DNA from 3 places in the Bradyrhizobium sp. 187 genome. Region 3 is predicted to be linked to each of the others. Evidence: predicted binding sites of a transcription regulator. Region 3 holds the regulator's gene; each other region holds the start of a gene.
What was found. The regulator LexA, encoded in region 3, represses DNA repair genes until DNA is damaged. The targets are predictions, from matches to a motif close to TGTTCNNNNTGTGTTCNG.
Positions count from the first base shown of each region.

Region 1: IVB19_RS02515 (ATP-dependent Clp protease adaptor ClpS) is a predicted target of LexA. The motif match lies at 1,013-1,030, and genes of this name have one in related genera.
Region 2: IVB19_RS28905 (ATP-dependent helicase) is a predicted target of LexA. The motif match lies at 1,050-1,067, and genes of this name have one in related genera.

Region 1 covers NZ_CP064693.1:526,153-528,351, reverse strand. The annotation lists gene IVB19_RS02525 (enoyl-CoA hydratase) at 1-369, opposite strand, end outside; gene IVB19_RS02520 (MarR family winged helix-turn-helix transcriptional regulator) at 387-854, opposite strand; gene IVB19_RS02515 (ATP-dependent Clp protease adaptor ClpS) at 1,064-2,199, shown strand, end outside.
Region 2 covers NZ_CP064693.1:5,963,509-5,965,707, reverse strand. The annotation lists gene IVB19_RS28905 (ATP-dependent helicase) at 1-885, opposite strand, end outside; gene IVB19_RS28900 (DUF1328 domain-containing protein) at 1,127-1,300, shown strand; gene IVB19_RS28895 (thioesterase family protein) at 1,306-1,812, opposite strand; gene IVB19_RS28890 (FAD-binding oxidoreductase) at 1,900-2,199, shown strand, end outside.
Region 3 covers NZ_CP064693.1:4,046,175-4,048,373, reverse strand. The annotation lists gene IVB19_RS19355 (hypothetical protein) at 1-357, opposite strand, end outside; gene lexA (transcriptional repressor LexA) at 851-1,552, opposite strand; gene IVB19_RS19345 (molybdopterin molybdotransferase MoeA) at 1,729-2,199, opposite strand, start outside.

The sequences.
Region 1 (2,199 bases), 3.5 Mb from region 3:
GGCGGCAAGCACGACGAGGTCGCAATGCAGCAGCATCGTGGTGCCGACGCCGACGGCGCGGCCCTGCACCGCGGCCACCAAGGGCCGGGAGCAGCGCGCCAGCGACTGGATGAAGCGCACGACGTTGCGGCTTCCTTCCGACTTGCCCGCCGCGACCGCCGCGAACTCGCCGACATCGTTGCCGGCGGTAAACATGTCGCCTTCGCCGCGGATCAGGATCACGCGGACCGACGGATCGTGCTCGGCTGATTCGATGGCATCGGCGAGCTTGCCGTACATCGCATCCGTCAGCGCATTCTTCTTGTCGGGGCGTGCCAGCGTGAGCGTGAGAATTCCGCCGTCGTTCCGGATCCGGACGTGCTCGGTCATGGGTCTCTCCTCTATTCCTATGGATCTCTAGAAAGCTCTGTTGAAAGCTGTCTTGGAAACTTGTCCTGAATGCTGGTCAGCCAGCGCGCGACGATATCGATCTCCGCACTGGTGAATCCGTCCGTCAACGCCGCGTTGACCTGTGCCGCGCTGGCCTTCGCCTGCGCCAGTGCCGTCCGCCCGTTCGGCGTCAGCCAGACGCGCCAGGCGCGACCATCCTCGTGATCCGCGCGCCGCTCGACCAGTTTAGCCGCCGCCGTACGGTCGACCAGCCCCGAGATGCCGGCCGGCCCCATGTCGAGCGCCGCGCCCACCTCACCCATCAGGGCGCCGTTCTGCTTGCCGAGGATGAACAGCAGCCCCGCTTGCGCCGGCGTGACCTCGCTCGAAGGCTGCGCCGCCATCCAGCGCTGCACGCGCCGCTGCGCCACGCTCAACAGGTAGATCAACCGATGGTGTCTCGCGCCCGCGTCTTTATTTCGCATGCGAAATAGATAATCGAGGCGGATCAGATTGTCAAAGGACGGCAGCTGGACATGTGCCGCGGGAGTCGTCGAGGAACAGGGCCGCCCCGGCGCACCAGGACCTCACCCACCAATCGCAATTAGCCGCCGCCGTCACGCTTGACGGCCGCTTCCTTTTATGTTCTCTATTCGTTCTATTCAATCATAGATTGTCCCGGAGACCTTTCGTGATGAACAGTATGCGTGGCGAGAACCAGCCGACCCAGCTCGTAATTCATAATGACGATGATACGCCGGACCAATTCGTGATGGATCTGCTTCGGCAGGTTTTCGGCAAATCAGACCGTGAAGCGACCGCGCTGATCACCCAGATCGAGCAGAAGGAAAAAGCGGTTTGCGGACCTTACCCGCAATCGGTTGCCGAAGCCCTTTTCAAATCTGCGCAACAATCCATCGAATTGGCCGGCCACCAACTGCAGGTCACGCTAGAGGCGGTCAAGACTCCTTGCGAACTCTGTGGCAAGCCTGAGGGACAGACCGACGTTCGTATCGGCGACCGAACGGTCTGGCTGTGCAGCGACTGCATGCGTGCGGCGGATGAACCCTCGAACGAACAAGAGGAAGATTTCGACTTTGCTTGCGACGTTCTCGATTGGCACCTTGCCAGCACCGCGCGCAGCAAACTCGTGACCACGATCCGCCAGTTTCCTGGCCACATGCGGGTCGATCTCCAGGCCGCCGTCGACCGGCTCTTCGGCAAGGCCATCCGGCTGGTGGGATTAAACGAGGAGCAGCGCTACGAAACGCTGTCGATTCCACGACTGCTCAAGGAGGGCCGCTATGCGATCGCGATTGCCCCGCTGCAATATTCCGACGTCGACGTAGGCGAGAAGAGCCCGGTCAAGTGTCTGGATAACGGGCTGTGGCTGTGTGAGCAGGATCATCTCCGCTATGCGGTTTTGCTCTGCGCACACCGCGAATACAGTCGCGAGCCCGGAATTCGGATCGAAATCCTGGTACCCTCAGGTTCCGCAGGCGCGGCTCTGGTCCAGCAATGCTTCAATGAATTGGAAGAAGCCGTACAGGCTGCGCGGACCTATCGCGGCAAGATCCTGTCGCTCGATGCCGACTCCGACTATCGCGGTCGCTCGCGCGGCATCACGGTGCATCGCTTGCCGCAGGTCGCGCGCGACGAGGTGATCCTGCCGGAGCAGACCCTGCCGCTGCTCGATCGCAACGTTCTGACCTTCGTCAACACCCGAGACCAATTGCGCCGGCTGGGTCAATCGACACGCAAAGGCATCTTGCTGTACGGGCCGCCGGGCACCGGCAAGACCCACACGATCCGTTATCTCGCAACGCATTT
Region 2 (2,199 bases), 1.9 Mb from region 3:
GCGCGCAATTGCGCTGCCGGGCGATCCGACCTCTCCCCGCACGCGGGGAGAGGCAAAAGAAGTCGGCGCTTGGGACAGCAGCCGCAGCCACAGATATTGAGCGACGTTGGTGTCTTGATACTCATCGACCAGGATGAATTTGAAGCGCTGCTGGTACTGCCGCAGGATATCCGGGTGCTCGCGGAAGATGCGGATGTCCTCGAGCAGCAGATCGCCGAAATCGGCGGCGTTCAGGATCTTCAGCCGCTCCTGGTAGCTCGCATAGAGCTTGCCGCCCTTGCCGTTGGCGAACACGGCGGCTTCGCCCGACGGCACCTGCGACGGCGTCAGGCCGCGGTTCTTCCAGCCGTCGATCAGCCCGGCCAGCATGCGCGCCGGCCAGCGCTTGTCGTCGATATTGTCGGCTTGCAGAAGCTGCTTGAGCAGTCGGACCTGATCGTCGACGTCGAGCACGGTGAAGTTCGACTTGAGCTGCGCCAGCTCGGCGTGGGTGCGCAGGATGCGCCCGCCGATGGAGTGGAAGGTGCCGAGCCACGGCATGCCTTCGACGGCATAGCCGAGCATCTGACCGAGCCGATGTTTCATTTCGCGCGCGGCCTTGTTGGTGAAGGTCACCGACAGGATTTCGGATGGGCGGGCGCGGCCCTGGCTCAGGATGTGGGCGATGCGCGTGGTCAGCACGCGGGTCTTGCCGGTGCCGGCGCCGGCCAGCACCAGAACCGGCCCGTCCAGCGTCTCCACAGCCTCGCGCTGCTCCGGATTGAGCCCGGACAGGTATTGCGGGCCTACCGAGGCGCGCGCACGCGCGGCGATGCCGCCGGCTGCGGGCTGGTGGTCGGGGACGCTCTGGGACGTGATCTTGCTCGGCTCGGTCATGCGAATCATTTGCCCCACGTTGGCACCGCGGGGTGGTGAAAGGGGAGCCTTCTTAACAGGGATTGGTCCCTATATGGGGCCGCGGACAGGGGTTTTCCACGTGCGCCGAAAGCCAATTTGTTCCTGTCGGTCAGGCGAATTTCCGGCTTCAGCGGCCCGGAACCATTGTTCCGAGTTGGCGATTGGTTCTGCAAGTGAGGCGCGTCAGCCGCGCCGATCGCAGACAGACATCGAAACAGAGGTTCGGATCATGCTTAGCTGGGTAGTTACGTTTCTGGTTATCGCCCTGATCGCCGGTATCCTGGGCTTTGGCGGCCTCGCCGGCGCGTCGATCGAAATCGCCAAGATCATCTTCTTCATCGCAGTCGTGTTGTTCCTGGTCTCGGCCGTTGTCGGACTGGCACGGGGTCGTAACAGGGTTTAGCGCGCTTACCGCTTCGAGGGCATCGCCACGTTCCGGCCGATGCCCTCGGGCCGCGGGACGGCGCTGTGGGCCTTGACCACCGCTGCGATGCGCTCACGGATGTCTGGGGGAAAAGCCGCCACCTTTCGTGAGCCCATGTCGATGTGAAGCGACATGTTTTCCGATGTGGCGGACAGCCATCCTTCGGTCGCGTGCCGCAGCTCCTGGAAGGTGTGCAGCCGCTTGTCGTCGGCTTCCAGCAGCCAGACCGAGACCTGCACGGGATCGTCGAGGTGGATTTCGCGCAAATACCGCACGTGGCATTCGGCGGTGAAGGTCGAGCCGCCGCGCTCCTTCATGTAGCCCGGTCCGATCCCGAGCGTCAGCCACATCTGGTCGATCGCGCGGTCGAACATCACGTTGTAATAGGCCATGTTGAGGTGGCCGTTGTAGTCGATCCATTGCGGCTCGATCTGCATGATTGACGAGCGGAACGGCACGCCCTCGATCGTTGTGGCAGCAGTCTCCGGCATGTGTCCTTCCCCAGCTATGCGTCCGGTCGCTTGACTTGACCGGTGAGATGTCCTTTGCCACGGTTCGTCTCGTCGGGAGGAACGTCCGTGGGTACGACCATCACCAATAATCCGCCGCGGCCGGCGCCGAAAGCCCTCGCGAGCGCGCTGGAGCAACTTGCCGCGCGGTTCGGCAACCGCCTCATCACCTCGCAAGCCGTCCGCGAGCAGCACGGCCATACCACCACATGGATCGTGAACCAGCCGCCGGACGGCGTGGTGATGGCGCAGGAGACTGCCGACATCCAGGACGTGGTGCGGATCTGCGCGAAAAACGGCGTGCCCGTCATCGCCTTCGGCACCGGCACCTCGCTCGAGGGCCAGGTCAACGCACCCGCCGGCGGAATC
Region 3 (2,199 bases):
CTGAGTCACCGGCAGTTGCAGCACCGTCGCGCGCTGGCCTTCGACGAGCTGCGTCACCAGCACGTATTTGCCGTCGGGGAATTCGATCGCATCATGATGGCGGTCGGGAACGTGCGGATCGATCTTGCCGAACTTGCCCACGCGGGAATTGATGGTGCGCGTCCAGATCCAGCGATTGTCGTAGCGGACGTCGTCGGCGAAGGCGAGCTCCGTCCCCGGCAGCAGGCAGACGGCAACAGACGGATCGGCTGCAGAGGCGAAGCCGCGCGTCGAGGTGCCGCGGAAGCTTGTCGTGACGATCGTCTCGCCGACTTCGGCGGGGCGCGACGCGACGGCATGTAGGCTGTAGTCACACATCGGGTGCTCCTCATGCTGGGATAGCAACCCGCGTCTCTTATCGAGGCGCAGGCCTCTATCAGAGTGGAAGCACGAACGCTCTGCTTGGTTGTGGGCAAATCTGCGGCTGGCTTCCGCAAGCCGCGATCACATTATCTTTCCCGAATTCAATAGGAACAAAGCTCGCCGCGATGCATTCGGGAGGCGCGTACGCGAACATTGCCAACTTGGCTGCAACGGCCGAACTTGACCGCTGGTCGCTGTTTCCTCGAACAACCGAGCCGCGAAGCGGTGCTGCTTGAAGCGGTGCTGCTTCGTCGGCGTGGCGAGGAGCCAGCGTTGGAGGAGGGGCCGGATAGTCTGTGCAGAACCAGAAAGGCTATCCAGCCGGAGCGGACGATGATCCGCTCCAATCTCTGACCGGCGATGTCGATCGGAAGCGCGCGAGGCGCCAAGCACCTCCGGCATGAAGTGCTTCCGATATGAAGTACTGCCGATAGAAAGACTCCCGGTATCAGTACTTCCGGTAAAGCCCGATCAGCTTGCCCTGAATCTTCACCCGGTTGGGCGGCAGGATGCGGACCTCATAGGCCGCGTTGGCGGGCTCGAGCGCGATCGAGGCGCCGCGACGGCGGAAGCGCTTCAGCGTCGCTTCCTCGTCGTCGATCAGCGCCACCACGATGTCGCCGGTATCGGCGCTCTCGTTGCGCTGGATCAGGGCCATGTCGCCGTCGAGAATGCCGGCTTCGACCATCGAGTCGCCGCGCACTTCCAGCGCGTAATGCTCGCCCGAGCCGAGCATGTCAGGCGGTACGCTGATAGTATGGCTGCGGGTCTGCAACGCCTCGATCGGCGTGCCGGCCGCGATGCGGCCCATCACCGGCACCGCGACGGGACGTTCGCCCTCGTCAGCGGGCAGGCTCGCGCTCGCACGCACCTTGCCGAGATTGCCCTCGATGACGCTCGGCGTGAAGCCGCGGCGGCTGCCAGCGGCTGCCTGGAGCTCCGGCAGCTTGATGACTTCAATCGCACGGGCGCGGTTGGGCAGGCGTCGGATGAAGCCACGCTCCTCGAGCGCCGTGATCAGGCGATGGATGCCCGACTTCGAGCGCAGATCGAGCGCATCCTTCATCTCGTCGAAGGAGGGCGGCACGCCGCTTTCCTTCAGACGTTCACTGATGAACCGCAGAAGCTCGTATTGTTTGCGCGTTAACATCTCGACCAAAGTCCCCCGGTTGATGTCGTCCGATTCCGAGACGCTGAATTCGGCCATAAGCCGCTGCATGCTCGAAACAAATCATGAACAGACACTATATGTTCGATACATGTTCCGCAACTGCTTAATTTACCGTGAACAGAGCAAAGTGCGCGGAACGCGCGTTGCGGGGGCGCTCAGACGGGGAGCCGCAACACTTCGCAAGCCGTGCCGGCTTCGGCCTTCGGCGCGAATGGTGCGCGGACGAGAAGTACCTGTGCTGCAGCGAGATTCGCAAGCAGCGAAGAGTCCTGATGATTGACGGGAACAACGACGCGTGTGCCATCGTCACGCTCCTCAAGATGCGCGCGCAGATAGTCCTCGCGCTGGTCGTTGGCGCCGACGTCGCGGCCGAGCACGGCGCGTTCACGGCGATGGTGAATCACTGAACGGCCCGACAGGGCGCGAATCAGCGGCACCATGAACAGGAAAGCGCACACGTAGGACGATACGGGATTGCCCGGCAGGCCGATCACACCCATTGCGCCGAGTCGCCCGTGCATCATCGGCTTGCCTGGCCGCATCGCGATCTTCCAGAACGCCATCGCGATGCCTTCGTCCCGCAGTGCCTGCTGGACCAGATCGTGGTCGCCGACCGATGCGCCGCC